Regions from separate parts of the Polaromonas sp. JS666 genome, predicted to be linked through region 2. Evidence: predicted binding sites of a transcription regulator. Region 2 holds the regulator's gene; each other region holds the start of a gene.
What was found. The regulator sigma-54, encoded in region 2, starts transcription at its own class of promoters, with help from an activator protein. The targets are predictions, from matches to a motif close to TGGCANGNAANCTGCTTT.

Region 1 (7,656 bases), 1.0 Mb from region 2:
TTGCATGGAGCGGATGGCGAGGTGTGTGTCAACTCGGCGCTGCAATCAGCGCGACGGCACTTCTGTTCTGGGCTGCGACTCTGAGAGAAAGCCGACGCAATCGCGTCGTCAGTCCCGGATAGGCCAATTATTCAAAAACATCCAACCGTTGCGCCAGTCAGTTCGGTCGCAGCCTCGATCACGTCGGATCACCCCTTCCATTTCACCTCAGGAGTTTCCAATGGCCCTTTTCTGTTCTCTGCTCACCCGTTTCGGCGGACGTGCAGGTGCCTTGCCCCGCTGTGTGCCGCAACAGCTGACGTGAGGAGCAATAGATGTCCTCGCCCACGTCATCTCAGCAAACTAACTCGACGGACCAGGGAGCCAATTCCCACCGCCGCCAATTTCTCAACCTGACTGCCATTGGTTTGACTGGAGCCGCAGCGCTTGCAGCATACCCATTGGTATCCGCAGCTTCTTCTACAACGTCGGCCATTAACTCGAAAGGAACCCCCATGTCGACCTCAAACCTCCAGAACGCCAGCGCAAACGCACCACGCGCAAGCTTCCACTCCGTGGAAGCTGATGGTGTCAAGGTCTTCTATCGCGAGAGCGGTCCGGCCCAAGCGCCGGTGATTCTTCTCCTACACGGCTTTCCAGCGTCGTCACACATGTTCCGCGAGTTGATCCCGCGTTTGGCATCCAAATACCGTGTTATTGCGCCGGACCTCCCGGGATTTGGTTTCACGTCGGTACCTGATACCAGGCACTACGCTTACTCGTTCGATTCGTTGGCACGGACTACAGAGGCATTCGTAGAGGCTTTGGGACTCAAACGCTACGCCCTGTATGTTTTCGACTACGGCGCGCCAGTGGGCTTCCGACTGGCACTTGCTCACCCAGATCGGGTGACCGCCATCGTTTCCCAGAATGGCAATGCCTATGAGGAGGGTCTTGGTGAGGCGTGGGCACCGTTCCAACAATACTGGGCGGCCCCCAACTCCGAAAACCGAAAGGCGCTGCTCAGTGCCTTGACATTGGAGACGACGCACTGGGCTTATACACACGGGCTCCCCAATCCGCAAGCAGTGGCGCCGGAGTCTTACCAACTCGACGCGGCCCTGATGGCTCGCCCGGGCAACTCCGAGGTTCAGCTCGACCTGTTCCTGGACTACGCCTCCAACCTGAAGCGCTACCCGGCGTTTCAGGCCTACTTCCGCGAGGTGAAACCGCGCCTGCTGGCGATCTGGGGCAAGTACGACCAGTTGTTCATCCCTGCCGGCGCCCATGCTTTCAAGCGCGACAACCCCAACGCCGTTGTCAAGCTCCTCGACGCCAGCCATTTCGCGCTGGAGACGCACGTTGAAGAGATTGCGGCCGAGATGCACGTTTTTCTGCGGAGCTAGCCCAGTGTCGCTGTGGGCTGCGCCGAGGCTGCCAGAAACTCCATGGCCGCCGAGGTGCCGCTCTCGCGCAGACGCACGCCTGCGAGTTTCAGGCCCATCTCACAGCCCGCAAGCGCGGCCAGCAGGGTGAGGTCATTGCATTCGCCGAGATGGCCGATGCGGAACATGCGGCCCTTCACCTTGCCGAGCCCCGCGCCCAGCGACATGTTGAAGTGCTGGTAAACGATTTGCCGTACCCGGTCGGCATCCACACCCTCGGGCATCATCACGCCCGTCAGCACCGGGGAGTAGACCGCCGGATCGGCGCACTGGATTTCCAGCCCCCAGGCCTCTACGGCATTGCGGCAGGCCTTGCCCAGGCGTTCGTGGCGGGCAAAAACCTGGGGCAGTCCCTCGGCCGAAATCATGTCCAGCGCCTCGCTCAGGGCATACAGCAGGTTGGTATTCGGCGTGTAGGGCCAGTAGCCCGTCTGATTCATTTCAACAATCTCGTCCCAGGCCCAGAAGGACTTGGGCAGCAGGGCATCGCGGCTGGCGGCAACGGCTTTGGGCGACAGCGCGTTAAAGCTGATGCCCGGCGGCAGCATCAGACCCTTTTGCGAGCCGCTGATGGTGACATCGACACCCCATTCGTCATGGCGGTAGTCGGCTGAGGCCAGGCCAGAAATGGTGTCGACCAGCAGCAGGGCGGGATGCTTGGCCGCATCGATGGCGCGGCGCACGGCCGCGATGTTGGAGGTGACGCCGGTGGAGGTCTCGTTGTGGACCACGCAAACAGCCTTGATTTGATGCTGCGCGTCGTTGCGAAGCCGTTGCTCGATCATGTCGGCCTGCACGCCGTTTCGCCAGCCCTCGGTGCCCGGCAGGCCGATGAATTCCGGCTTCAGGCCCAGCCGCAGCGCCATCTTGTTCCAGAGACTGGCGAAGTGGCCGGTCTCGAACATGAGAACGGCATCTCCCGGGCTCAGCGTATTCACCAGTGCAGCCTCCCACGCGCCGGTGCCGGAGGCGGGATAGATGACCACGGGGTGGCGCGTCTTGAAGATGTCCTTGATGCCGGAGAGCACCTTGCGCCCGAGGGCGCCGAATTCGGGTCCGCGGTGGTCGATGGTGGGGTAGCTCATGGCGCGCAGCAGGCGATCCGGCACCGGGCTGGGTCCGGGGATTTGCAGGAAATGGCGTCCGGCGGGATGGAAATTCAGGTTCATCAGGGTTCTCCTTCAATAAATTGCATACAATTTATTGAGACTGTACGAGCCTTGAAGCTATAAGAGAATGGGCTTGTTGGCTGAAGTAGTCTGAACTTTTGTATGCATAATACAAAAATAGCCGAACCAGATAAGGGCGGGGCACCCCTCGCTCAATGAATGCGCGCGGAATCGGAGTCCGGGCGAGAGATGGCAGCAGGGCCGACCCCTGCCGCGTGGGTGGGCGGAGCGCTGCGGGCAGCGTGGGCGCGGGGGTACGCCGGGTCAGCTGCCGAAAATCGCCTCGAGATCCGCTTCCCCGGCGGTGCTGTCGAGCTTGAGGCTGTGCTCGATGTGGTGCAGGTGATCCAGCATGAGTTTTTCGGCGCGTACCCGGTCGCGCTTGGCGATCGCGTCGACGATCACCGTGTGCTCGTCGGCACGGCAACTGCTGGCCGTGGGCGCGTCGTACAGGAAGATGATGAGGCAGGTGAGCATGCAGAGTTCGCGCATGCTTCTGGCCAGTGCCGAATTGCCCGCAAGCTCCGCTGTCAACGTGTGGAATTCGCCGGACAACCGGATCACGGTGCGCTTGTCTTCGCGCCGGCGGGCATCGAGCTCCAGTTCCTGGTGTTGCCGCAGGCGGGCAATTTTCTCCGGGGTGAGGGTGTCGATCAGGCGCTTGAGCACGGCGGGCTCGATCAGCCGGCGCGCCTCGAACACGTCCCGCGCCTGCTCGATGGAGGGCTTGGCCAGGTAGGCTCCGCGCTGTGGGTAGAGCTCGACGATCTGCTCGTGCGCCAGGCGGGCCAGCACCTCGCGGATGCGCGCCCGGCTGGTACCAAAGATGTCGGCCAGCCTTTCCTCGCCCAGCTTGGTGCCGGGGTGCAGGCGGTGTTCCAGAATGGCGACATAGATCCTTTCATAGATCGCATCGATCGTGTTTTCCCGGTCGAGGCGGCTCGTGGACTGGCGCGTGCTGGTCATGTCGGTCTGATTGGTGGAGGAGGGTGACTGCATTCTATCGAGTGCATCTTCACCCGAAGGTGTCACGAGCATTGGAAAAGCCTCCCCCACCCGGTGATGTTGGCTGATGGAACGCCGGCAGCGCGCAGCATGCCCCAGACGGTGGTGCTCACGGTGTCCAGCAGCGGGATGCCCAGTTCTTCTTCTACCTGCTGCGCCATCGGTGCGGCGCGCAGGTTGGTGCAGAAGGTGGTGATGGCCTGCGGGCCCTCCGCCGCAACCTCGCGCATCAGCGCCAGCAGCCTCGACGGCTCGACCCCGGCGAAGTCATGGTTGACGCGGATCCCCAGATGGCGCTCCGCCACCACTTCGATGCCGAGCGCGCGGTAATTGGCCATGATGCGCTGCTGCACATCCGCGGTGTAGGGCGTCACCAGCGCCAGCTTGCGCACGCCCTGCAAGGCCAGCAGTTCATTGAGCGCCAGCACAGCCGTGGTGGCGGGGATGCCCGTGCGCTCACGGATGCGCTCACACAGGCGGTGGTCGGCATCGAAGCCCAACCAGCCCGAGGATGTGCCGCTCCAGCCAATCACATCGACCTTTGCGTCGGCCAGCAGCTCGGCCGCCGCCAGGATTTTGCTGTCGTCAAACTGGCCCAGCGCCTGTGCGTCCAGTGAGATTTCGGTCACCCTGAAGCGTGAGAAGTGTGCGCTAACACCTGGAATTTCAACCGCAATGGCGCTGGTCAGCGGCTCCAGGGCGGTATTGGAAGAGGGGGTCAATACGCCGAGGCGCACTGGCTGGGTCATGGCTGTCTCCGGTTAGAGGGTTGCTGGCAAAGGATAGGGCATTGGCGCGTCCACTGCGAATGATTATGAACTTTATCGCAATACTGTCGACATTAGTGTTAACACTACTGTCTGCAAATGAATTATGGCGGATATTACGCACATGTGCTGAGAGGTTCCAATGAGCCGGCCCGGAATTTGCAGAGACAACCTTAATCCTGATTCAAAAATGACGATGCACCAAAACAACTTAATGCAAAACATGTCGACAATTATGTTTGCACTAAAGATGACATTTATTCACCGCCTTGGTGCGCCCGAGGTTGCGGCATGAGCCGCGCGCCGTTTGACCTGGTGATCCGGAATGCATGTGTTGCCACGGCCAGCGACACCTTCAAGGCCGATATCGGGGTACTCGACGGACGGATATCGCAATTGGGCGTGGGCCTGGACCGGGGTGAGAAGGAAATCGACGCGGCTGGCCGCATCGTGACCCCCGGAGGCGTGGACGCGCATTGCCATCTGGACCAGCCGATGGCGCCGCCGGTGCGCATGGCCGACAACTTTGACACCGGCACGCGTGCCGCGGCCTGCGGCGGGACCACCACCGTGATTCCGTTCGCGGCGCAGGAAAAAGGCCAATCACTGCGGGCCGCCGTGGCTGACTACCACCAGCGTGCCGATGGGCGCGCGCATGTCGATTACGCCTTCCACCTGATCGTCAGCGACCCGACACCGGAAGTCCTGAACGTGGAGCTGCCGGCGCTGATCGCCGAAGGCTACACCTCGTTCAAGATCTACATGACCTACGACGACCTGAAGCTTGACGATGGCCAGATTCTCGACGTGCTGGACGTGGCGCGCCAGCATGGCGCCATGGCCATGGTGCACGCGGAGAATGCCGATTGCATCGAATGGCTGACGAAGCGGCTCGAAGCCGCCGGGCGTACCGCGCCGCGCTTTCATGCGCATGCGCGGCCCATGCTCGTCGAGCGGGAAGCGACACACCGGGCGATCGCGCTGTCGGAACTGGTGGATGTGCCGATTTTGATCGTGCATGTGTCGGGCCGTGAAGCGGTTGAGCAGATCCGCTGGGCGCGTGCCCAGGGCCTCAAGGTGTTTGCCGAAACCTGCCCGCAGTACCTGTTCCTGACCGCCGAGGATCTGGGGATGGACGACAGCTACCGCGGCGCGCGCTGTGTCTGCAGCCCCCCGCCGCGCGACAAGGCCAACCAGGAGGTGATCTGGAATGGCCTCAACGATGGCCTGTTCACCCTGTTCTCGTCCGACCATGCGCCGTTCAACTACGAGGGCACCGAGGGCCGCAAGCCCGGTGGCGAGGAAGTGAGTTTCCGCCACATCCCCAACGGCCTGGCCGGCATAGAGACGCGCATGGCGCTGCTCTATTCCGAAGGCGTGCTCGGCGGGCGTATCACGCTGCAAAAATTCGTTGAACTGACTGCCACCAACCCGGCCAAGGCTTATGGCCTGCATCCCCGCAAAGGCACGATCGCCATTGGCGCCGATGCCGACCTGGTGATCTGGGATGAACGCGAGTTCGTGCTGCGCAACACGCAGCTGCATCATGCGGTGGACCACACGCCCTATGAAGGCATGACCCTGAAAGCCTGGCCCGGGCTCACGCTGTCGCGCGGCGAGGTGGTGTGGGACGGCCGGGACTTCCATGGCCGGGCCGGTCGCGGCCAGTTCCTGGCCTGTGGCGCGCCCTCGCTGATGCCGTCGCGCCACGTCGGGAGGCCGGCATGAAGCTGCTGCTGATCAACCCGAATATCTCGGAGAGCGTGTCGGAGCTGATCCGCAGCGAAGCGCAACGCAGCGCTTCGGCAGGCACCGAGATCAAGGTGCTGACCGCGCCCTTCGGCGTGGCCTATATAGAAACGCGCTTCGAGGCGCTGATCGGCGCCTACGCCGCAGCCCAGCTCGCGGCCGAGCATCACGCCCACTACGACGCTGTGGTGGTCGCGGCCTTCGGCGACCCGGGGCTGACGGGCTTGCGTGAAGCCCTGCCGGTGCCGGTGACCGGGCTGACCGAAGCCGCGTTGGCCAGTGCCTGCCTGCTCGGCAACCGCATCTCCATCATCGCCATCTCGCAGCGCATCCAGGCGTGGTACCGCGAGGTGGTGCAGTCCTATGGCCTGGGCTCCCGGCTGGCCAGCATCCGGGCGCTGGACCGGCCGCTGGCCAGCATAGGCCAGGTGCAGGGCGAGCACGCTCACGCGCTGAAGGCGCTGGCCGAACGCGCGGTCGATGAGGATGGGGCCGATGTCATTGTGCTGGCCGGCGCGCCGCTGGCGGGGCTGGCACGAGCGCTCAAGGGCCAGCTGCCGGTGCCCGTGGTCGATGGCGTTTCCAGCGCGGTCCGCCACGCCGAAACCCTGGCCGCACTGCAACCGGGCACCGCCCAGCGCGGCAGTTTCGCGCCCCCGCCCGTCAAACCAAATCGCGGCCTGCCGCCCGCCATCGCCCGGCTGCTCGACCGGGCAAGCTGATTCTCTCCACCTATTTTGTCCTTCCTCCACTCACGAAAGATCATCATGAACCAGCCCTCCCGACTGCCCCTGATCACCCGCCTGGCCGCCGCTGCGGCCCTGACGCTGGCCTCTGCCATGCTGCCCGTCGCGGCACAGCAGAAGCTGCAGATTGCCGGCAACTTTGCCTCGGAGCACCCGAGCAGCGTGGCGGTCGAACAGGTGTTCAAAAAAGAGGTTGCACGCCTGACCAACAACCAGCTGCAGGTCGATGTGTTTCCCGCCATGCAACTGGGCGGCGCCAAGGAGAACGTCGACGCCGTGCGCTCCGGCACACTGGCGCTGACCTGGGTCGGCGCCGCCTTCCTGTCGCGCATCGCGCCTGAACTCGAGGCGGTCAGCCTGCCCTTCGTGTTCGCAAACCGGCAAAGCGCGTTTCGGGTGATTGACGGTCCGGTCGGCGATGCCATCGACAGGAAGCTGGGCGACAAGGGCTTCATCTCGCTCGGCTGGATGGAGCTGGGCATGCGCAACGTCACCAACAGCCGGGGGCCGATCAAAAGCATGGCCGACCTCAAGGGCCTGAAGATCCGCCTGCAGCCCAACGAGACCCACCTGGCCACGTTCCGGGCGCTCGGCGCCAACCCGGTGGCGATGGACGTCAAGGAGCTGTACTCGGCACTCGAGCAGCGTGTGGTGGATGCGCAGGAGAACCCGTACACCGTGATCTCGGCCGCGCGTTACAGCGAGGTGCAAAAACAGCTGTCCAACAGCGGGCATTTCTTTGACCTCATTGCCGTGGTCGCGAGCAAAAAAGCCTTCGAGCAGCTCAAGCCCGAAT
Region 2 (7,656 bases):
GCAGCTGGCCAAACCGCTCAAGCTCAACCCCCGCCAGGTGGCGGAAAACCTGCGCGGGCTGCTGCTCCAGGCGCCCGCGTTTGCGCGCTGGGTGGACGCGATTGAAATCGCCGGCCCGGGTTTTCTCAATATCCGGCTCAAGCCCGAAGCCAAGCAGCAGGTGGTGCGGGAAGTGCTGCAGGGTGCAGACCAGTACGGCATGCAATTGGCCGACAGCCCGCACCGCATGGTTGTGGAGTTCGTCTCGGCCAACCCGACCGGGCCGCTGCACGTGGGCCATGGCCGCCAGGCGGCGCTGGGCGACGCGATCTGCAACCTGTTTGACACGCAGGGCTGGGATGTGTGGCGCGAGTTTTATTACAACGACGCCGGCGTGCAGATCCAGACCCTGGCCACCAGCACGCAGGCGCGCGCCAAAGGCCTCAAACCGGGCGATGCCGGCTGGCCCGAGCCTGCCTACAACGGTGACTACATTGCCGACATTGCCAATGATTTTCTGGCCAAAAAGACCGTCAAATCCGACGACCGGGAGTTCACCGCCAGCGGTGACGTCGAAGACATCGATGCCATCCGCCAGTTTGCCGTGGCCTATTTGCGCCATGAGCAGGACCTGGACCTGCGGGCCTTCTCGGTCCGGTTTGACAACTACTACCTCGAGTCCAGCCTGTACAGCTCGGGCCGGGTCGACAGCGCGGTGCAAAAACTCAAGGACGCCGGCAAAACCTACGAGCAGGACGGCGCGCTGTGGCTCAAGTCGACCGATTACGGCGACGACAAAGACCGCGTGATGAAAAAGGGCGACGGCAGCTACACCTATTTTGTGCCTGACGTGGCCTACCACCTGGCCAAATGGGAGCGCGGTTTCAGCAAGGCCATCAACATCCAGGGCATGGACCACCACGGCACGATTGCCCGCGTGCGCGCCGGGCTGCAGGCCGCCAGCGCCGGCATTCCGCAGGGCTACCCCGACTACGTGCTGCACACCATGGTGCGCGTCGTGCGCCATGGCGAAGAGGTCAAGATCTCCAAGCGCGCCGGCAGCTACGTCACGCTGCGCGACCTGATCGAGTGGACCAGCGCGGATGCCGTGCGCTTCTTCCTGCTCAGCCGCAAGCCCGACACCGAGTACGTGTTTGACATTGACCTGGCACTGGCCAAAAACAATGAAAACCCGGTGTACTACGTGCAATACGCCCATGCCCGCATCTGCTCGATTCTCGGCACCTGGGCTGCCCAGGGCGGTGATGCGAGCCAGCTGAAAAGCGTGGATCTGTCAGCGCTGGACGGCCCGCAGGCCCAGGCACTCATGCTGCTGCTGGCCAAGTACCCCGACATGCTCAGCAATGCCGCCGCCGGGCTGGCGCCGCACGACGTGGCCTTTTACCTGCGCGAGCTGGCCGCCTGCTACCACAGCTATTACGACGCCGAACGGATTCTGGTGGACGACGAAGCCATCAAGCTGGCGCGCCTGGCGCTGGTCGCCGCGACGGCGCAGGTGTTGCACAATGGCCTCAAGGTGCTGGGCGTCAGTGCGCCCCACAAAATGTAGGCAACCATGAAGCACACGCAGCGGGATTCAGAGCTGGATTCAGAGACAGGCAAGAAAATTGGGCAAGGCATGAGAAAACAACGAGGCGGAACCCTGCTGGGTTTGGTTATTGGCGCGCTGATCGGATTGGGCGCCGCGCTGGCCGTGGCGGTCTATATCACCAAGGTGCCGGTGCCTTTCATGAACAAGAGCCAGTCGCGCAATCCCGACAGCGACGCCGCGGAAGCCAAAAAGAACCGGGACTGGAATCCGAATGCCCCGCTGGCCGGGAAAACGCCCGTGAAGCCGCTCCCTGCCGCGTCCGGCGACGTGGGCAATATGCCCGCCCCGGCCACTGCGACCGCGCCCAGGGCGGGTCCGTCGGCCCCCGCCAGGCCCGCTGTGTCGGCGGATCCCCTGGGCGATCTGGCCAAGGCCCGGGCGGATGCCGCGCCCGCCGTTTCGGGGGTGGATCCCTTCAGTTACTTTGTCCAGGCTGGCGCCTTCCGCACGCCGGAAGACGCCGAGCAGCAGCGCGCCAAGCTCATGCTGCTGGGCGTGCAGGCCAAGGTAAGTGAGCGCGAGCAGTCGGGCCGCACGGTGTACCGCGTGCGCGTCGGCCCGTTTGACAAAAAGGACGACGCCGACAAGGTCAAGGAGCGGCTGGACAGCAATTCGATAGAAACAGCCCTCGTCAGGGTGCAGCGCTAGCCCGGGTGAACTTTTACGGGCGGCGGTGTACCAACCCCTGCACGACATCGCCGGCCGGTGGCCATCGCATGGAAAGACCGGCTGCCTTGCAACCCCCAGACATATCAGGAGAAAAATTGATGCAACGACGTGAGTTTTCGCTTTCAGCCGCTACCGTGGCAGCCGCCGCCACCTGGGGGGGCGTTGCGCTGCCCACGGCGGCGCAGGCCCAGGCCCGCGCCTTCAAGGAGGGATCGGATTATTTGACGCTGGGCAAGCCCGCCCCCACCGACGTGCCTGCCGGCCAGGTCGAAGTGGTGGAATTCTTCTGGTACAGCTGCCCGCATTGCAATGCGTTCGAGCCAGCGCTGGAGGCCTGGATCCAGAAAGCCCCCAAAGACGTGACCGTGCGGCGCGTGCCGGTGGCTTTCCGTCCCGACTTCGAGCCGCAGCAGCGTCTTTTTTATGTGCTCGAAGGCATGGGCAAGCTCAATGACCTGCACAAAAAGGTGTTCAACGCAATCCATGTGGAGCGTCAGGCGCTGAACACCGGGGATCAGGTCGCGGCCTGGGCGGAAAAGCAGGGCCTGAACAAGGCCAGGTTTGTCGAGATGTACAACTCGTTTTCCGTCAGTACCAAGGCCCGCAAGGCCACCCAGTTGCAGGATACCTATGCGGTGGACGGCGTGCCGGCCCTGGGCATCGGCGGGCGTTTCTACACGTCTGGCCAGCTGGCCCAGAACATGGACCGCGCGCTCCAGGTCACCGACTACCTGATCGGACAATCGCGCAAGGCCAAGTGACCCCCCGGCAAGGGTGAGGCCAGGCGCCGGCGCCCGCCACCAGCCGAAAAACCCGCCCAGCCGTGGCGGGTTTTTTTATGGGCCCATTTGCCGGCGCCGGCAATCCCGGGGCTGGCATGGCTACAATCACTCCAAACCCTTAGCAGCAAGATTCGTGCCTTTATGAAACACCCCTTTTTTTCCTTGATCGTGCTGGCCGCACTGGCGGTCGGGGCCGTGTTTCCCGTCGCTGCCGAGCGGGCTGACCGCGACAAGCCGATGAACGCGGAGGCCGATGCCCTGCGTTATGACGACCTGAAACAGACCAGCGTGTTCACCGGCAATGTGGTGATCACCAAGGGCACCACCATTGTCCGGGGCGAGCGGGTGGATGTCAGCCAGGATCCCCAGGGCTACCAGCAGGCCCTGGCCGTGGCGGCACCGGGCAAGCTGGCCTTTTACCGGAAAAAGCGCGACGGGGTGGACGAGTACATCGAAGGCGAGGGCGAGCGGATCGAATACGACAGCCGTGCCGATACCGTCAAATTCATCAAGCAGGCCGTGGTGCGCCGCTACAACGGCGCGACCCTGGTCGACGAAACGACCGGCTCCCTGATTGTTTACGACAACAACACCGATGTGTTCACGGTCGACGGAGGCGCACAAAACCGCACCGCCGTCAACCCCACCGGGCGGATTCGCGCCATGCTGTCGCCGCGCGGTGCCGCCTCGGCACCGCAGCCGGCCGCCGCGCCCGCGCCCGCGCCCAGTCTGCGTCCCAGCACCACGCTGGGGCAATGACGAAACTCCCAACATGGACAGAATGGACAATCCAACCGCGAATGTGGTGACTGACGCGCCGGCAACCCACACCCAGCCGCCCAGCCGTCTGGTGGCCCAGGGGCTGCAGAAATCCTATGGCAGCCGCAAGGTGGTCCAGGACGTCTCGCTGTCCGTGCAAAAAGGCGAGGTGGTGGGCCTGCTGGGCCCCAACGGCGCGGGCAAAACCACGTCGTTCTACATGATCGTGGGCCTGGTGCGTGCCGATGCGGGCGAAATCTCCATCGACGGCCAGTCGGTGGAGCACATGCCGATCCACCTGCGCGCCCGCCTCGGCCTGAGCTACCTGCCGCAGGAAGCATCGATTTTCCGCAAGCTCACCGTGGAAGAAAATGTGCGCGCCGTGCTGGAACTGCAGCGGGACGCCACCGGCAAGCCGCTGCGCCGCGCAGACCTTGAAGCGCGTCTCGATGCGCTGCTGCAGGACCTGCGGGTCGATCATTTGCGCGACTCGCCGGCGCCGGCGCTGTCAGGGGGCGAGCGCCGCCGCGTCGAGATCGCGCGAGCCCTGGCGACCCAGCCGCGCTTCATCCTGCTCGACGAGCCCTTTGCCGGCATCGACCCGATCGCCGTGATCGAAATCCAGCGCATCATCGGTTTCCTGAAGTCGCGCGGCATTGGCGTGCTGATCACCGACCACAATGTGCGCGAAACGCTGGGCATTTGCGACCATGCCTACATCATCAGTGACGGCCATGTGCTGGCTGCCGGCGCCCCCTCCGAGATTGTGAACAACGCCGATGTGCGCCGCGTTTATCTCGGTGAACATTTCAGGATGTAATGGCTCCCCCCCGTTGTTTGCTCACTTCGTGTAGCACCCTCCCCCCTCAAGGGGGCTGCGCCTGCGGCCCGGCAGAGCCGGTTCCGCGGCCCATGCTTGAAAAATCCACCCCGCCCAGCTTTTGTGGATACCTGGAGGGGTTGTGAAGCAAGGGCTTTCTCTCCGCGTCTCGCAGCATCTCGCGCTCACGCCGCAGCTGCAGCAGTCGATTCGCCTGCTGCAGCTGTCCACGCTTGAGCTGAGCCAGGAAGTCGAGCAGATGCTCGATGAAAATCCGTTTCTGGAGGTGTCTGAAGAAGCCGCCCCGCGCGAGGAATTTGGCCTGGAACAGACCGACACGCCGGTCAGCCAGGACAGCCGGGAGTTCGAATTTGCTGCAGATTCAGTAGCTGTCAATGGCGATGAATCGAGGGCTGCAGGCCAAAATGATGCCGACATTGGCCCCGAGGTCAGTTCCGAGGCCAAGCTGGAGGAAAGCTGGGAGGGCGACGGCTCGGTGGAGTCCTCGCCTGACGACAGCGAATGGGGCGGCGACGCGCCGGCCCGCAAGAGCAATGCGGACGACAGCGAGGCCGAGGCTTCCGACCTGGCCCGCAGCCATGAGTCGCTGCAGGACCATTTGCATCGCCAGTCGCTCGGCCTGCGCCTGTCGGAGGAAGACCAGGCGGCACTGCATTTCCTGATCGAGTCGCTCAATGACGACGGCTACCTTGAAGACAGTCTCGCGTCACTGGCCGCTGGCCTGGCGGGCGACGACCTTGAGCAGGCCGAAGAGCTGGAACAGCACTTTGCCATGGCCCTGAAGCTGCTGCAGCACATGGAGCCGGCCGGTGTCGGCGCCCGCAACCTGGCCGAGTGCCTCGGCCTGCAACTGCTCGACTGCAAGGACTGCGACGAGACCCGCGCAGCGATCGCCATGTGCAAGCAGCCCATGGAGCTGCTGGCCAAGCGGGACGTCAAGCGCCTGTCCTACCTGTGCGGGTTTCCGGACAGCGTGATCAGGGGCGCCATCGCCGTGATCGGCCGGCTGGATCCCAAGCCCGGGCGGCGGTTTGTCAACGTCGAGCGCAACCTCATCGTGCCCGACGTGATCGTCGTCAAGTCGGGCCGCGGCTTCAAGGTCTCCCTCAACAGCGAGGTCATGCCCCGCCTGCGCGTGCACGACATCTATGCCAATGCGCTGAAGCAGCACAAGGGCCAGAACGGGCAGGCCTTGCAGCAGCGCTTGCAGGAAGCGCGCTGGTTCATCAAGAACATCCAGCAGCGCTTTGACACCATCCTGCGCGTGAGCAGCGCGATTGTGGAGCGGCAAAAGAATTTCTTCACCCACGGCGAGCTGGCCATGCGTCCGCTGGTGCTGCGCGAAATTGCCGACGAACTGGGCCTGCACGAGTCCACCATCTCGCGCGTCACCACGGCCAAGTACATGAGCACGCCGTTCGGCACCTTCGAGCTCAAGTACTTTTTCGGCTCCGCGCTGGGCACCGAGACTGGTGGTAACGCATCCAGCACCGCGGTGCGCGCACTGATCAAGCAGTTTGTCTCGTCCGAGAGCCTGAAAAAACCGCTCAGCGACAACCAGATTTCCGAAATGCTCAAGGAGCAGGGCATTGAATGCGCGCGCCGCACCGTGGCCAAGTACCGCGAAGCTTTGCGCATCGCGCCTGCCAACCTGCGCAAATCGCTTTGAAAGTAGCCCCCACGGTCGCCCACTGCGTGTGGCTCCCTGCCCCCCGAGGGGGCCGCTGCGCCTGCGGCCCGGCAAAGCCGGTTCCGCGGCCCCTGCTTGAAAAAGAACCGTCACCCAGCCAGCCGTGAGTCTTCATTCATGAACCAACTTCAACTCTTTTTACCTTGTGCCGCCGGCGTCGAGGCCCTGCTGGCCAGCGAGGTCAAACGCATCACCGGCATCGACGGCAAGGCCTGGCGCGCCGGCGTGCAGCTGCAGGGCTCGTGGCGCGATGCCCTGCAGCTCAACCTGCACAGCCGCCTGGCCCAGCGCGTGCTGATCGAGCTGCAGCACAACCAGTACCGCAGCGAGCAGGACCTCTACAACGCGGCAGCCAGCGTCGCCTGGGAAATCTGGTTCACGCCCAAGCAGACCTTCAAGGTCGAGATCACCGCGCAGCACAGCCCACTGACCAGCCTGAACTTTGCGGCGCTCAAGATCAAGGACGCCATTGCCGACCGCTTCCGTGCCAAGTTTGATGTGCGGCCCGATGTGGACACGCGCTGGCCCGACGTGCGCGTGTATGCGCACCTGACGACGGACACGGTGACCATCTATATCGACACCTCGGGCGAGCCGCTCTTCAAGCGCGGCTGGCGCGAAGACAAGGGCGATGCGCCCCTGAAGGAAACACTGGCCGCCGCCATGATTGCCGCCAGTGGCTGGGACCAGCAGTGCAAGGAGGGCGTGCCGCTGTACGACCCGTGCTGCGGCTCCGGCACCATCGTGATCGAGGCGGCGCAGATTGCCTGCAACATCGCGCCCGGCATCAACCGCCGCTTCGCCTTCCAGAAGTATTTGCCCTTCCAGGCCCACGTGTGGGAGGGGCTGCTCGACCAGGCCGAGGCCGCCATCACGGAGCCGACGGCACCGGTGTTTGGCAGCGATGTGTCGTTCCGTATGGTGGATTTTGCCGAGCGCAATGCCGAGCGCGCGGGCGTGGCCAACGCCGTGCAACTGCGCGGCGGCGATGCGCTGCAGCGCATGCCGCCTGCGCCATCGGGTGTGATGCTGGTGAACCCACCGTATGGCGAGCGCATTGACGTGGCCGGCGTCGCAGGCATCACCGGCGTGCAGGGGCGCGACCAGCGGCGCCAGCAGAACACTGGCATCAGCGGCGCCTGGGACGGCACCCAGGCCATCGACGAGTTTGGCCAGCCGCTGCCGCGTGATGCATCCGAAGCCGGCCCGGCTGGCAGTTCGCGCGACCGCTCGGCCAACCCGGGGCGCGAGCAGGCACAGACAGAAACCGGCGAAGAAGCCTCCGACTTCTTTCCCCGGCTGGCCGCGCACTGGAAGAAGAACT
Region 3 (7,656 bases), 660 kb from region 2:
CGGTTTTGCGGCGGTATTTGACCAGGAAGCGACGCATGAAGACCTGCCCCTCCTGGTCGGCAAAACGCGCCAGGTACACAGCGCGGCGCGGATCGTCGACATCCTGCAGCAGCCTGGCCGAGGAACCGGGCGTCAGGAACATGTAGTGATGCACGATGTCACGCATCAGCCGGATGAACACCAGGTTGACCGAGTTGCGCAGGCCATCGCGAACCGACATCACCTTGCCGTTGTCTTCAGGCTTGAAGTTCTCAAAGTAGTGCAGTCCCCCGCCGGTAAAAAAGCCTTCTCCCGTGCTGGCCGAGTACCGACGTTCCAGTGCGGCCTCCAGCATGGGAGCCAGGCGCTTGTCTTTCGCAGTCAGAAAATAATCGACCGCCCAGCGCGTCAGGATGTCCTTCTTGTCAACCTCCAGTGCGCGCAGCTGCGTGCTGTCCAGCATGGCCAGGCGCTGGTGCAGCCTGGCCATGATGTCGAGATAGGTCACCAGCGTGCGCAGCTTGGCGGTAGAGCCCAGGTCGAGCTTGGTGCCTTCGTTGATGTTGAGCGGCTGGTCGAAATTGTCGGTCTGCACCCGCAGGTAATTGACATCGCGTCCCCGCTCGTACAGCGTGAAGCTGTACACCACCTTGGCTGGATCGCCGCGGTCCAGCAACTGCTTGCCCTGGAGTCCGGCCGCCTTGGCGCTGGCCGGGTCGCGCAACTCCCGCAGCACGCGGGTCACCGCCCGCTGCACCGGCGCATCGAGCGTGCTGGCCACGCCGAGATCGAGGCGATCCAGGTCGTACAGACGGCTGCCGCCGAGCAGGCCGGCAAGATGCGTGCGCACCGTGTTAGCCGCCTTCTGCGCGACAAAGGAAGCAACTTCGGCGGGCACCTTGTCGGCGCGCCGGTTCAGGCTCGCCCGAAGCGCCGCATCGCGCAGTGCGGGCGGAATCACGCCGGCACCGCCCAACACGCGCAGATGGCTGTCGGTGAGCTGTTCCAGCTCGGTTTCGCTGGTCTCGAAGTAATGGGAGGGACGACGCTGCGCAATCATCAGGCTGAGCGCCTGCCTGTAAAGCTGGCCCGGCTCACTGAGGTCTCCGCCGTTCTCATCGACGTCTTTCAGCAGGCGATTGACGTCGTCGAATTCACGCCCGTACCAGACCCACAAACCATCGCCCAGGCCATGCACTTCGCCAAAGCCTGCCTTGGCCGACAGCGGCATGGTGTTGATGTAGCTCAGCACGATCTGGCGCCGTGCCGCGCGGGTGTCCTCCCCCTGCTGATAGGCGCGCAGCGAGGCCGACACCATCTGCTGCAGTTTTTCACGGGCCGATGAGGTGCGCCCCTCGGAAGAATGGCGGTATTTTTCGATCTGGGTGGCCAGCGTGCTGCCGCCGGGCGAGCGGCCATTACCGGTGATGGTGGTCAGGGCGTTGTTCAGCACCGCATTGGCCAGCCGGTCCCACTCCACGGCCGGGTTGCGCTTCGGATTATCTGGGTCAAGCAGCTCACGGTTCTCGATGAACAGCAGGCTCTGCACCAGAACGGGCGCAATATCGTCAAAACTTTTGTAAACCCGTTGCGGATAGCGCTCCTGAAACAGGCTGTCGTTGTGGCAATCGAAGATGCTCAGACCGCTCTGCGTCTTTTCAGGGTAGGGGGCAAAGTAACCGGCGTCCACGAGGCGCACCATGCCCTCCGACAAGCGCGCCTGCTGCGTGATCTCGAAGCCCCGTCCCGTCAGCTTGCCCAGAAATGCCGGCAATTCGGTGTAGCCGAGGCGGTCATCATATGGCCCGCTGCGGGGAAATCGGATGGACGGGCTGGGACCCTCGCCGAGGGCGTAACTGGCCTTGCTGGCCAGGTGGGCAAAAAAACGCGCCTGGTAACTGGAGGTGCTCAGTTCCCGGTCCACCACCAGCCCCAGCACGACAAGCGCCATCAGCAGGGAAAACGCCCAAGCGGTCCCAAACCAGCGAAAAAATGACAGCCATTTTTCCGGCACGCGCGTCATCCTGAATCCCTCCGGTGATGGTTCCGTACTGGCAATACCGTGCGACACCTTGCTGAATGAACAAACAGGCTACCCGAATCAGCAATAAATGTACAAAATTGCACGCACTGGCGATACCTACTGTTGCATCATCCCCGCGAAATGGGTTGTTGTATATCACTGGCGGTGCAGGAGAGGCACAGCCCTGCGGCGTCAGCCGGGCGCCGAAGCGCCGGCCGTGCCGATTCGGCACCCAATCTTGCAAAGCCGCACAGGCACAAAAAAAGCCCACCGGCTTGGCACCGGCGGGCTGAACATCCAAAGGAGACTCTCGTTGATCAAGGGACTGCCCTCAGGGCAGTCCCGGCATTCCTATTCCTCTTAGCGGTTGTAGGCCGTTTCACCGTGTGCGGTGATGTCCAGACCTTCGCGCTCGTCTTCTTCGCTCACACGCAGGCCGATCGTCAGGTCAACAATCTTGTAGGCGATGAAGGAAACCACGCCAGACCAGACGATGGTGATCAGCACGGCCTTGGCCTGGATCCACAGTTGCGACACGACCGAGAAATCGGCAGCGGTCACCATGGTGGCCGTCGTCCAGTCGGCCACATAGCCGGGGCCGCCCAGGCTCGGGGAATTGAACACGCCGGTGAGCAAGGCGCCCAGAATACCGCCGATGCCGTGCACGCCGAACACGTCGAGCGAGTCGTCGGCACCCAGCAGTTTCTTCAGGCCATTCACGCCCCAGAGGCAGGCAAAGCCAGCCGCCAGACCGATCACCAGACCACCACCGATACCCACATTGCCGGCTGCTGGCGTGATCGCCACCAGACCCGCAACCGCACCGGATGCAGCACCCAGCATCGAAGCCTTGCCACGCATCAGCGATTCACCGACACACCAGGCCAGCACAGCGGCGGCGGTGGCACCGAGGGTGTTGATGAATGCCAGGGCGGCAAAACCATTGGCTTCCAGCGCCGAGCCGGCGTTGAAACCAAACCAGCCGACCCACAGCAAGGCGGATCCGACCATGGTCAGCGTGAGGCTGTGAGGCGCCATCGATTCCTTGCCGTAGCCGATACGCTTGCCAATCACAAAGGCACCCACCAGGCCGGCGACAGCCGCGTTGATGTGCACGACGGTACCGCCGGCAAAGTCCAGCGCGCCCATTTGCCAGATGTATCCGGCCTTGCCGGTCATCGCGTCAACCACTTCCTTGCCCGTGTAGGCATCAGGCCCCATCCAGAACCACACCATGTGCGCAATCGGCGCGTAGCTGAAGGTGAACCAGATGGCCATGAAGAGCAGCACGGCCGAGAACTTGATGCGTTCGGCAAAGGCGCCAACGATCAGGGTGCAGGTGATGCCGGCGAACGTTGCCTGGAAGGCGGCAAACACGATTTCAGGAATCACGACGCCCTTGCTGAAGGTCGCGGCGTTGGCGAAAGTGCCGGCCGCGTTGTCCCAGACTCCTTTCATGAACAGCCGGTCAAAGCCGCCAAAGAATGCGTTGCCCTCCGTGAATGCCAGGCTGTAGCCATAGATGAACCACAGCACCACAATCATGGAGAACGTCACCATGACCTGCATCAGGACCGATAGCATGTTCTTGCTGCGGACCAGGCCGCCATAGAACAGGGCCAGACCCGGCACGGTCATCATGATCACCAGCAGGGTGGAAACCATCATCCAGGCGGTGTCTCCCTTGTTGGGGACGGGGGCCGGAGCTGCTGCGGCGGAAGCCGCGGGCGCTGCAGCTGCGGCCGCCGGGGCTGCTGCGGCGGCCGGTGCCGCTGGTGCAGCTGCCTCAGCCGGCTTGGCTTCGGCGGCGGACGCGGCAGGCGCTGCAGCGGGCGCCTGCGCCATGACGGCTGCGCCAGTTCCCAGCAGACTCAATCCCAATACAAGGGAAGCAAGAAATTTTTTCATGTCGATGTTCTCTTTTTTCTAGGGTTGAACCGCGCGTCAGAGCGCTTCCTTGCCGGTTTCACCGGTGCGGATGCGCACAACCTGCTCGAGGTTATAGACAAAGACCTTGCCGTCGCCGATCTTGCCGGTGCGGGCAGCACCCTCAACCGCCTCAATCACGCGATCCACCAGATCGTCAGACACTGCCGCTTCAATTTTGACCTTGGGCAGAAAGTCGACCACATACTCTGCACCGCGGTACAGTTCAGTGTGGCCTTTTTGACGGCCGAAGCCTTTGACTTCAGTCACCGTGATGCCTTGCACGCCAATGCCGGAGAGTGCTTCACGCACCTCATCCAGCTTGAACGGTTTGATGATGGCCGTTACGAGTTTCATTTCAGGTTCCTCCAGGATGAATAGGGAAGCGGCCCATGCAGAGCGCCGCTTCTGCCGCTTTACAGGGTTTTGGTCAGCGTCACAACCAGGGTGCCCTTGTTGATGGACTTGCCGCTGGTGTCAACTGACGCGGGATACAGATAGCTGTTTTTCTTGTTGCCACCGACCACAGCACCGGCAAGGGCAAGACCGCTACCCAGGTCGTAGCTGGCGCCAACGCTGTAGTCCATGTAGTCAGGCAGGCCGGCGGAGTTCGCGGCGCTCTTCAGGTCGGTGAAGCCGAGGGAGGCCTTGAAGGTCACCTTGGGCATCACTTCCTGGGCGAACGCCAGGTTCAGGTAGCCGGTACCACGGCCTTCACCCACCAGGTATTCCTTGCCGAGGCCAAAGTAACCTTTGGAGACGGTGTGGAAGTACTTGGCGCTGACCGGACCGTAAGCGGCTCCGAGGTAGACCTCGGTCGTGTTGGCGCCGCTGGCGCCCGGGTAGTAGTAAGTCAGGGCACCGACATCCAGATCGACAGCGCCGGCCTTGAACTTGTAACCGCCGTACACGTCGATCTCGATCTTGCTGTCATCGCCGGAAGGCAGGTATTTGGTCCAGTTGATGGTGGAGTTCCAGTTACCCACGTAAAAACCGTTGCTGAACGCATAATCGACACCGCCTTGCAGGGCTGGCTTGAAACTCCGGGTCTTGGAGTAATCCTGGTCCTGTCCGCGGAACTTGTAGTTGCTGGTCAGGGAGATGTTGAACGACAACGGAGATGGCTCTGCGGCAGGGGCAGGCGTCTGGGCAAAGACTGCGCCGGACACAAGCAGAGATGCGGCAAGTGCGGCCTGGACGGGGATGAGTTTCATGAAAAGCTCCGAAGGTTGTTGAAGTTGGCCTGATTATTCGTAGCACGTTACGTGCCAAACCCCCGCTAATACTGTGGGTACACGTCTACCATCTCGCGCACTGTCGCGTTACATCAAGAACAAGAAACATGAATATTGCACCAAGTTGGCGCAAATATGCGCACAACTTTGAAGCATTTAAGAGGGAGTTGCAAAAATGAGCTTGTCTTTAGTGCACAGCCGTGCCCTGCTGGGACTGGAAGCACGTCCGGTGTGCGTCGAAGTGCACCTGGCAAACGGCTTGCCCAGCTTCACCCTGGTGGGGCTGGCAGAAACCGAGGTGAAGGAAGCACGCGAGCGGGTGCGCTCGGCCATTCAGAACACCGGGCTGGAGTTTCCGGCCAACAAGAGGATCACGGTGAATCTGGCACCTGCGGACCTGCCCAAGGACTCCGGCCGCTTCGATTTGCCGATTGCCCTGGGCATTCTGGCCGCCAGCGGCCAGCTGGACGCCCGCAAGCTGGCGGGCTACGAGTTCGCGGGGGAATTGTCTTTGGGCGGCGACCTGCGGCCTGTAAGAGGCGCACTGGCCATGAGCCTGGCATTGGCGCACCTCGCAAACGATGGCGCCATGCCCCGCGACAAGCCCGGCATGCCGGCCAGGCAACCCAAATTGGTGCTGCCCGAAGGCAGTGCCCAGGAGGCAGCGCTGGTTCCCGACGCCGAAATTTACCGGGCGCACCATTTGCTGGACGTGGTCAGGCAATTTCTGCCGGGCGACACGCCGCCAGAGGTGCTGGACGGCTGGACCCGGATCGCGCCCATCCCGCGCCGGGAGCAGGCAGATTACCCGGATCTCGCCGACGTCAAGGGCCAGGCCGCTGCCCGGCGGGCGCTCGAAATCGCGGCAGCCGGCGGGCACAGCGTGCTGATGATGGGTGCACCAGGCTCCGGCAAGTCCATGCTGGCACAGCGCTTTGCCGGCCTGCTGCCCGCCATGACGACCGAGGAGGCGCTGGAAAGCGCCGCGGTCGCCTCGCTGGGTGGCCGCTTCGCGCTGGAAAACTGGGCCGTGCGGCCCACCTGCGCACCCCACCACACAGCCAGCGCCGTGGCCTTGGTGGGCGGCGGCTCGCCGCCCCGGCCGGGCGAGATCTCGCTGGCCCACCGGGGCGTCCTGTTTCTCGACGAGCTGCCCGAGTTCCCGCGCGCCGCGCTGGAAGCGCTGCGCGAGCCGCTGGAGTCCGGCACCATCACGATTTCCCGGGCGGCGCAGCGCGCCGAATTTCCGGCGCGCTTTCAGCTGGTCGCCGCCATGAACCCCTGCCCCTGCGGCTACCTGGGCTCCAGCCTGCGCGCCTGCCGCTGCTCGCCCGACCAGGTGTCGCGTTACCAGGGCAAACTCAGCGGCCCCCTGCTGGACCGGATTGACCTGCATGTAGAGGTCGGTGCGCTGGCCGCCGATGAGTTGGTGAACACGCCGCCCGGCGAGGCCAGTGCGTCCATCCGGGGCCGGGTAGTCCAGGCCCGCGAGCGCGCCATCGCCCGGCAGGGCAGCACCAACCAGGCCCTGGAAGGCCAGGCGATTGATGCGCAATGCCAGCTCGATGACGCAGCGGCGAAATTTCTGAACACCGCGGCCACGCGGCTGGGCTGGTCAGGCCGCAGCATTCACCGGTGCCTGAAGGTGGCAAGAACGATTGCGGACCTGGCGGGTGCGGCCACGGTGCAGGTCACGCATGTAGCCGAGGCGGTGCAGTACCGCCGTGCACTCAAGGCCGCTCACTGAACCTGGCGCGCCGGGCGCGGCCGGGTCTGCGCGCGCAACGCCAGCAGACGACTGGCCGGGTGGCGCCGGGGCGTCATTCACCAGTGCCAGGACCCGCAGCCTCCGCTGAGGCTGCAGGTGCATGATGGCTCCGCCCCCGGAGTGCCGTGGCAAACGACGCACCGGGCTTTCCCGTCCAACCCGTTGCAACAAGGCGCTCGCTGCGCGCTGCTTCCAGGACGGCCGGCAGGTCCGCTTCCAGCAGGTGGAGGGGGCTTCGGCCGTTCAACCAGACGCAAGGCTGGACAAACCAGACGGCAAGCGCCCAGCCGTCAAACACGCCCTCCAGTTCGGCGCGCACCATCCGGGGCGCCTGCCTGATCGACAGGTCGCGAAAGTCAAACTGAAACATCGGAACCCAGAAGTTGCCCTGCCATTCAAAACCAAAAATATTGCCCGAGATGATCAGCTTTGCCAGGCTCACAGCATCTCCGCGCTGGCGCTTCTCCAGCCAGCCGGCGAGATCGCTCTCGCGCACCGCGCCACCCGTGGCCTGACACCCTGCACGCACCGCTGCGAAATCGCGATCGCCAGCGAGACCGGCTTTTTTTTCATCCGGCGCCGGCGTCACCGGCTCAATCGATGTTCCCATGGTTCAGCGATTCAGTGATTTCAGTGCGTGGTGCGGGAGCGGATCACCCGGAACAGGCTGCGGCTCAGAGAAGCGGTCGGGCCGCTGAACCGGTCAGAATGGCCAGCTCCCGTTC
Region 4 (7,656 bases), 2.3 Mb from region 2:
GCAAAAACGATGGGAGCCAGGTGAGGGGAGCCGGGAATATGCCGCACTTCCAGCCGGCTGCCATTGGGATCCAGCAAGTTCATCGCTACATCCTGCGGGCTGCAATGGATTCCGGTCCTGAGGCACCGGCTACCGGCAGTCCGGGCATGCCCGCCCGGTACACTAGACGGTTGACCCTGGAAAGATATCTCTGTGAACGTTCCCGTCCGTAATCTGGCCGCCTGGTTGTGTGCAGTTGCTGGCTTGCTGCCTGCGGTTTGCCCGTCGGCGCTGGCCCAAACCGCCCCGCTTGCTTCGTTTTCCGCAGCGTCGCCCGTGTTTGTCCTCAATTCGCTCGATGACACGGTAAGTATTGTCAACCCCGCGACCTGGACCGAGACCCGGCGCATTGCCACGGGCAAGCAGCCGCATCACCTGTACCTCACGCCTGATGAAAAATCGGTGATTGTGGCCAATGCCTTGTCCGACACGCTGACCTTTATCGACCCGAAAACCGCCGAGGTGCAGCGCACCGTGCGCGGCATTCTGGACCCGTACCAGTTGCGCTTTTCACCTGACATGAAGTGGTTTGTGACCGCCGCCAACCGCCTGAACCATATCGACATTTACCGCTGGGACGGCAAGGACATCGTTCTGGCCAAGCGTGTGGCCACTGGCAAGACGCCCAGCCATTTGTGGATAGACAGCAAAAGCAGCACGATTTATTCCACCATGCAGGACAGCGATGAGCTGATTGCGGTGGACCTGGCAAGCCAGGCCATCAAGTGGCGCACCAAAACCGGCTCCATCCCGGCCGACGTGTACGGAACGGCCGACGACAAATTCATGCTGGTCGGTCTCACAGGCAGCGACGCGGTCGAGGTGTATGACGTGAGTGGCAAGGAGCCCAAGCGCAGCAAGGTCATCAAGACCGGTGCCGGTGCCCACGCCTTCCGCGCCCTGGGCGACCGGCGGCATGTGCTGGTCAGCAACCGCGTGGCCAACAGCATCAGCAAAATCGATTTGCAGACTCTGGAGGTGGTGGACAGTTACCCCGCGCCGGGCGGGCCGGACTGCATCGACGTGAGCCGCGACGGCAAGCAGATCCTGGTGACTTCGCGCTGGGCCCGCAAGCTCACCGTCATTGACATCGCCAGCCACAAGGTGGTACGCCAGATCAATGTTGGAAAGAGTCCCCACGGTGTCTGGACCCTTGATCACGCGCCGCGGTAGTGGGCCCCCACGGTCGCTCACTGCGTGTAGCTCCCGAGGCCTTGCAGGCCGCGGCTCGCGAGACGCTTCGCCTCTGTCGCCGGTCCAAAGCTGCTCAAGCAGCTTTGGAGCCGCAGGCTCCAGCCCCTCGGGGGCCGCTGCGCCTGCGGCCCGGCAAAGCCGGTTCCGCGGCCCCTGCTTAACTATGGGCTCACTACGGCCGCTGCTTGCTATTTTTTTTGTAGCTATTTGCGTGCATCCCGCTTGGGCTGCGGGCCCAAACAATGCCAAAGCAGTGGCCGAAGCCGCCCTCTGCAAGCCGCTGTACCTTACCCTGGACACCGGCCACATGGAGGTCGCGCCCCTGATGGCCGACATCCTTCGCAAGCACCAGGTGAAAGCCACGTTTTTCGCTGCCAACGAGCGGACCCAGACTGGTGATGGCAGCCTGGGTGCGCATTGGGCCGATTGGTGGAAGGCGCGCGCCGCCGAGGGCCATGAATTTGCCTCGCATACCTGGGACCACACCTACTGGCGCGCGGATGTGGCGGGCGGGCCGGGTGTTGAGCCGCAATTCAGGATGCGCCCCTCGGCCGGTCCTTCGGAGGGCCGGGATCTCACCTGGACGACCCGGCAGTACTGCGAAGAGGTGGGTCGCGCCAGTGCGCGCCTGCAGGCGATCACCGGCAAGAAACCGTTGCCGCTATTCAGGGCGCCTGGCGGCAAAACCTCGCCCCAGTTGCTCGCGGCAGCCCGGGCCTGCGGCTATCAGCATGTGGGCTGGTCGCCCGCCGGGTTTTTGGGGGACGAGCTTTCGAGTGAAAGATTTCCCAACGACATGCTGCTGAAAAAGGCGCTGCGCGACATCCAGCCCGGCGATATTTTGCTGGCGCACCTGGGCATCTGGTCGCGCAAGGATCCCTGGGCGCCGGCTGTGCTGGAGCCGCTCATCATCGGCCTGAAGTCGCGGGGATTTTGCTTTCAAACCCTGCGGGAACACCCCCAGTACAAGGCCTGGATTGAGGCGCAGGTCAGCCGCACGCCGGCCAAGCTTGCCAAATAAGCGACATGGACTGGTTGGGCAATTTTTTTTCCGTGGTGCAGCAGTGGCTGTTCGAGGCCGCCGTGCAACCAGCCATGTTTGCGCTGGGCATGGGCAACCTGCTGGAAGACGGCTATGAAGCAACCGCCTGGTTCATGGTGGGGGTGATCCAGATCATCATTTTTCTGGCCGTGATTGGCCCCTTGCAACGCTGGCGGCCGGTCGAGCCGGTACTCGATCGGGCCACCATCCGTACCGATATTCTCTACACCCTCATACACCGGCTGGGCCTCTTTCGCATTGCGCTGTTTTTCACGCTGGAGCCCTGGTTTGACGAGGCCTTTGGCGCGCTGCGCACAGCCGGATACGGCACGTTTCACCTGGACCAGGTGTGGCCCGGCGTGACGGACCATGCGGTGGTCAGCCTGCTGATCTACCTGGTGGTGTTTGACTTTGTTGCCTACTGGACGCATCGCGGCCAGCACCAGATCGAGTGGTGGTGGCGCCTGCATTCGCTGCACCATGCCCAGCGGCAAATGACCATGTGGAGCGACAACCGCAACCACCTGCTCGACGATGTCCTGGTGGACTCCATCGTTGTGCTGGCGGCTCAGCTCATTGGCGTGCCCCCGGGCCAGTTCATTGCTATCGTGGCCTTTACCCAGCTCAGTGAAAGTTTTCAGCACGCCAATGTGCGGATGTGGTTTGGGCGCGTCGGCGAGCGGCTGTGGGTCAGCCCGCGTTTTCACCGCTTGCATCACAGCATCGGTATCGGGCATGAAACCGTGAAGGCGGAAAAAACTGTCTTGGGTGGACATAACTTTGGCGTGCTGCTGCCCTGGTGGGATGTGCTGTTTGGCACAGCTAACTTCGAGCAGCGTTATGACCCCACCGGTATCCGTGACCAGGTCGAAGCCAACCGTGATTACGGCAAAGGCTTCTGGTCGCAGCAATGGATTGGCCTCAAGCGCTTGTTCGGCAAAGCCTGAAAACCCACCCCCGTCCAGGCTCACTGCGTGTAGCCTGTTCCCCCCTCAAGGGGGCGGCGCCTGCGGTCTGGCGAAGCCAGTCCCGCGGCCCCTACCGGGTTGTGATCCCTGAACTCTTCAACCAAGCATGAGCCGTGGAACCGGCTTTGCCGGGCCACAGGCGGGCGGCCCCCTCGGGGGGCAGGGAGCTACACGCAGTGAGCGACCGTGGGGGCTGATATCCTAGCTCCATGAGCAAGCTTTTGGATTCCTTCTGGCGGGCCGCCATGTACTGCCTGCATCCCCGGGTCATCGCCCTGTCGGTACTGCCCCTGGTGATCATGGCCGTCATCTCGCTCGGCCTGGGTTATTTCTTCTGGGAAGGCGCGCTGGCGGCGGTGCGCAGCAACCTTGAAAGCTATGAGCTGGTGGACACCATGGTCCGCTGGCTGGAAGGGCTGGGGCTGAGCGACCTTCGCGTGGTGCTGGCGCCTGTGCTGCTGCTGTTCCTGGCCATTCCCGTCATTGTGATTGCCTCGCTGCTGTTTGTGGCGATGTTCATGACGCCCGCCATGGTGGCCCTGGTGGCTGAACGGCGCTTCCCGCAACTGGAGCGCAAGCGGGGCGGCTCCCTGCTGGCCAGCGTGTTCTGGTCGCTGGGCTCCACCCTGCTGGCCGTGATTGCACTGGTATTGTCGATTCCCCTGTGGCTGATTCCGCCGCTGATCCTGATCCTGCCGCCACTGATCTGGGGCTGGCTCACCTACCGTGTCATGTCGTATGACGCCATGGTGGATCATGCAAGCGGTGAGGAGCGGCGCCAGATTTTCCGCGAGCATCGTGCCACGCTGCTGGGCATCGGTGTCCTCAGTGGCTACCTGGGCGCCGCGCCCAGCCTGATCTGGGCCTCGGGTGCGATGTTCGTGGCGATGGCGCCTATCCTCGTGCCCGTGGCCATCTGGCTATACACGCTGGTGTTTGCCTTTTCGTCGCTTTGGTTTGCCCACTACACGCTCGCCGCCCTGGAACAGCTGCGCAAGAAAAACAATGCACTGGCCCCCGATCCGTTTGCGCAGGAGGCTATTAAATCAATCGCGAACGAATTGGCGCCGACTGCTTCCGAGGGGCCGGCGCCCAGCTTCGGCTCGCTGGGCGGCAATCCCCATACCCAGCCTTGATGATCGTCCAGCGGCAACTTCACCACTACCCTTATGGCTACAAACTTTGGACTCGTCATTGTTGGCGATGAAATTCTCTCGGGCAAACGTGCCGATAAGCACCTGCCCAAAACCATCGAGCTGCTGGGTGCTCGCGGCCTGCAACTCGGCTACGCCGACTACGTGGGCGACGATCCTGACCGCATCACCGCCACCCTGGCGCGCGCCTTTGCGGCAGCGCGTAGCTCTGGCGACGTGGTGTTTTCCTGCGGGGGCATTGGCGCCACGCCGGACGATCACACCCGACAGTGTGCGGCCAAAGCCCTGGGCGTGGCGCTGGCCCTTCATCCCGAAGCCAAAAGGCTGATCATGGAGCGCATGCAGGATGTGGCGAAAGAGCAGGGGCTGCCGTATGAGCCCGACCGCGAGGACAACATCCACCGCCTGAACATGGGCGTGTTCCCCGTGGGCGCCCAGATCATCCCCAACCCCTACAACAAGATCCCAGGCTTTAGTTGCCAGGCCGGTGAGGGCTCGGTGCACTTTGTTCCGGGCTTTCCCGTGATGGCCTGGCCCATGATGGAATGGGTGCTGGATCAGCGCTACCCCCATCTGCACCAGAAATCCGCCTATATCGAAAAGTCGGTGATCGTGTTTGGTTCCATGGAGGCCACGCTGACCCCCCTCATGCTCGCAATTGAAGCGGCGCATGAGGGCGTGAAAGTGTTCAGTCTTCCCAGCGTGGATCATCCCGATTACGGTCGCCACATCGAGCTGGGCGTGAAGGGGGCGCCGGAGGCGGTGAGCCTGGCCTACCCCGCCTTGTTGACGGGCCTGCAGAAATTCGATCTCAAATTAGGCCCCGAATTGGTGCGATGAGAATTTGCGCTAAATTGGTGCATTGCCGTAATGACCCGTATTGGTGCATGTGCGGGCGGCCTCTTTTTGAGATTCTGGCGCCGCAAGGCCGGAATCTGGGCCAGATAACGGCACAATCAGGGGTTTGGCGAAAACCGATCAGCCATCCGCTGTGGCACAAAAAGTGCATTCACCATCCGAAGACAATTTTTTAACAACCATCCAAGCAACAGGAGATTTTGATGGCAAAGACCGTCGCAGACGTCATGAAAATGGTCAAGGAAAACGAAGTCAAGTTTGTTGACTTCCGTTTTACCGACACCCGGGGTAAAGAGCAGCACGTGACGGTGCCTGTCTCCCACTTTGACGAAGATAAGTTCACCTCGGGCCACGCGTTTGACGGTTCATCGATTGCCGGCTGGAAGGGCATTGAAGCCTCCGACATGCAGCTGATGCCTGATCCCAACACCGCGAACATTGACCCGTTCTTCGAAGAAACAACGCTGTTCATGAGCTGCGATGTGCTGGAGCCGAGCGACGGCAAGTCTTATGACCGCGACCCCCGCTCCATCGCCAAGCGTGCAGAGTCCTACCTCAAGGCTTCCGGCCTGGGCGATACCGCCTATTTCGGTCCGGAGCCAGAGTTCTTCATCTTTGACGACGTGCGCTGGAACACCGACATGTCGGGCACCTTCTTCAAAATCGAAGAATACGAAGCACCCTGGAACTCTGGCTCCAAGCTCGAAGGCGGCAACCGTGGCCACCGTCCAACCGTCAAGGGCGGCTACTTCCCCGTGCCGCCGGTTGACAGCACGCAGGACATGCGCGCCGAGATGGCCCTGATCCTCGAATCGCTGGGCATTCCGGTCGAAGTGTTCCACCACGAAGTGGCTGGCGCCGGCCAGAATGAAATCGGCACCCGTTTCAGCACGCTGGTGCAGCGCGCCGACTGGACCCAGATCCTGAAGTATGTGGTGCAGAACGTGGCCAATGCCTACGGCAAAACCGCGACCTTCATGCCCAAGCCCATCGTAGGCGACAACGGCTCCGGCATGCACGTTCACCAGTCCATCTGGAAAGACGGCAAAAATCTGTTTGCCGGCGACGGCTATGCGGGCCTGTCTGATTTCGCCCTGTACTACATCGGCGGCATCATCAAGCACGCCCGTGCCCTGAATGCGATCACCAACCCCGGCACCAACAGCTACAAGCGCCTGGTTCCCGGCTATGAGGCACCGGTCAAGCTGGCCTATTCGGCCAAGAACCGCTCGGCTTCGATCCGCATTCCGTATGTGGCGAACCCCAAGGGCCGCCGCATTGAGGCGCGCTTCCCCGATCCACTGGCCAACCCTTACCTGTGCTTCTCCGCACTGATGATGGCCGGCCTCGACGGCGTCGAGAACAAGATCCACCCGGGCGAAGCCGCTACCAAGGACCTCTACCATCTGCCGCCCGAGGAAGATGCAAAAGTGCCAACCGTGTGCCACAGCCTGGACCAGGCGCTGGACTGCCTCAACGCAGACCGCGGCTTCCTGACCAAGGGCGGCGTGTTCACCGACAGCATGCTGGACGCCTACATCGAATTGAAGATGGGTGAAGTGACGCGCCTGCGCATGGCGACGCACCCCATCGAATTCGAGATGTATTACTCCCTGTAATCGGGGCTGCAGGCTCGCGCCACTTACCGTTGCTTACGGTTTGTGGCCAAAAAAGGACGGCAATTGCCGTCCTTTTTTATGGCTGGTGGGTAATAAGGATGCTGACTTTGTGTTTTTGCAGCTTTGCCGCATACTGATAGACCGTCCTTTGCCTATACGGGCATCTGGAGTTCCGAATGAAAAACACTTTATCGCTGTCCCTTTTATCCTTGCTGTTGGCCGGTGCGGGGAATTCCGCATGGGCCCAGCAGGTTTACCGTTGTGTTGCCGCCAACGGCGGCGTGCCAGAGTACATCAACAACGCCAAGGATGCCCAGAACCGGAATTGCAAGCTGCTGTCGGGTGGCAATGTCACCGTGGTCCAGGGCAACCCCGTGGCCAAGGCGCCTGTGCGTGTCGCTGCGGCGGCGGCTTCTGGCGGTCCGCGAACCGATGGCAGCCCGGAGCAGCGTGCACGTGACAGCGACTCGCGCGCCATTCTGGAGTCCGAGCTGAAAAAGGCCGAGGCCCGATTGGCCGAGCAGCAAAAAGAGTACAACAACGGCGAGCCTGAAAAGCAGGGTATTGAAGGACGCAACTACCAACGCTACCTAGACCGCGTGGCTGAACTCAAGGAAAGCATCGCCCGCAACCAGAGCGATATTGCCGGCATCAAGCGCGAGATTTCGCGTCTCCCGGCCGCAAATTAAGCGTTTACCTCCACCGCTTATGGGCCAAAATGGACGGCTTGAACAAGCCACATTTACCCCCCGTTTTATCCGCCACCCCGGCGCCCCCGCGCT

Region 1: hydA (dihydropyrimidinase) is a predicted target of sigma-54. The motif match lies at 4,514-4,531, and genes of this name have one in related genera.
Region 3: BPRO_RS00910 (TorF family putative porin) is a predicted target of sigma-54. The motif match lies at 5,182-5,199, and genes of this name have one in related genera.
Region 4: glnA (type I glutamate--ammonia ligase) is a predicted target of sigma-54. The motif match lies at 5,390-5,407, and genes of this name have one in related genera.

The regions. Positions count from the first base shown of each region.
Region 1 is NC_007948.1:545,326-552,981, forward strand. Features, by position in the region: gene BPRO_RS02675 (MFS transporter) at 1-122, shown strand, start outside; gene BPRO_RS02680 (alpha/beta fold hydrolase) at 495-1,385, shown strand; gene BPRO_RS02685 (pyridoxal-phosphate-dependent aminotransferase family protein) at 1,382-2,596, opposite strand; gene BPRO_RS02690 (GntR family transcriptional regulator) at 2,858-3,559, opposite strand; gene BPRO_RS02695 (maleate cis-trans isomerase family protein) at 3,622-4,347, opposite strand; gene hydA (dihydropyrimidinase) at 4,657-6,093, shown strand; gene BPRO_RS02705 (aspartate/glutamate racemase family protein) at 6,090-6,836, shown strand; gene BPRO_RS02710 (TRAP transporter substrate-binding protein) at 6,882-7,656, shown strand, end outside.
Region 2 is NC_007948.1:4,737,976-4,745,631, reverse strand. Features, by position in the region: gene argS (arginine--tRNA ligase) at 1-1,549, shown strand, start outside; gene BPRO_RS22455 (SPOR domain-containing protein) at 1,619-2,239, shown strand; gene BPRO_RS22450 (thiol:disulfide interchange protein DsbA/DsbL) at 2,359-3,021, shown strand; gene lptA (lipopolysaccharide transport periplasmic protein LptA) at 3,184-3,801, shown strand; gene lptB (LPS export ABC transporter ATP-binding protein) at 3,824-4,621, shown strand; gene BPRO_RS22435 (RNA polymerase factor sigma-54) at 4,764-6,311, shown strand; gene BPRO_RS22430 (THUMP domain-containing class I SAM-dependent RNA methyltransferase) at 6,450-7,656, shown strand, end outside.
Region 3 is NC_007948.1:195,367-203,022, reverse strand. Features, by position in the region: gene BPRO_RS00925 (transglycosylase domain-containing protein) at 1-2,002, opposite strand, end outside; gene BPRO_RS00920 (ammonium transporter) at 2,363-3,910, opposite strand; gene glnK (P-II family nitrogen regulator) at 3,947-4,285, opposite strand; gene BPRO_RS00910 (TorF family putative porin) at 4,345-5,142, opposite strand; gene BPRO_RS00905 (YifB family Mg chelatase-like AAA ATPase) at 5,339-6,910, shown strand; gene BPRO_RS00900 (hypothetical protein) at 6,984-7,541, opposite strand; gene BPRO_RS00895 (hypothetical protein) at 7,606-7,656, opposite strand, start outside.
Region 4 is NC_007948.1:1,864,839-1,872,494, forward strand. Features, by position in the region: gene BPRO_RS08970 (selenium-binding protein SBP56-related protein) at 193-1,212, shown strand; gene BPRO_RS08975 (polysaccharide deacetylase family protein) at 1,397-2,254, shown strand; gene BPRO_RS08980 (sterol desaturase family protein) at 2,260-3,222, shown strand; gene BPRO_RS08985 (EI24 domain-containing protein) at 3,453-4,379, shown strand; gene BPRO_RS08990 (competence/damage-inducible protein A) at 4,413-5,237, shown strand; gene glnA (type I glutamate--ammonia ligase) at 5,459-6,874, shown strand; gene BPRO_RS09005 (hypothetical protein) at 7,051-7,563, shown strand; gene glnL (nitrogen regulation protein NR(II)) at 7,593-7,656, shown strand, end outside.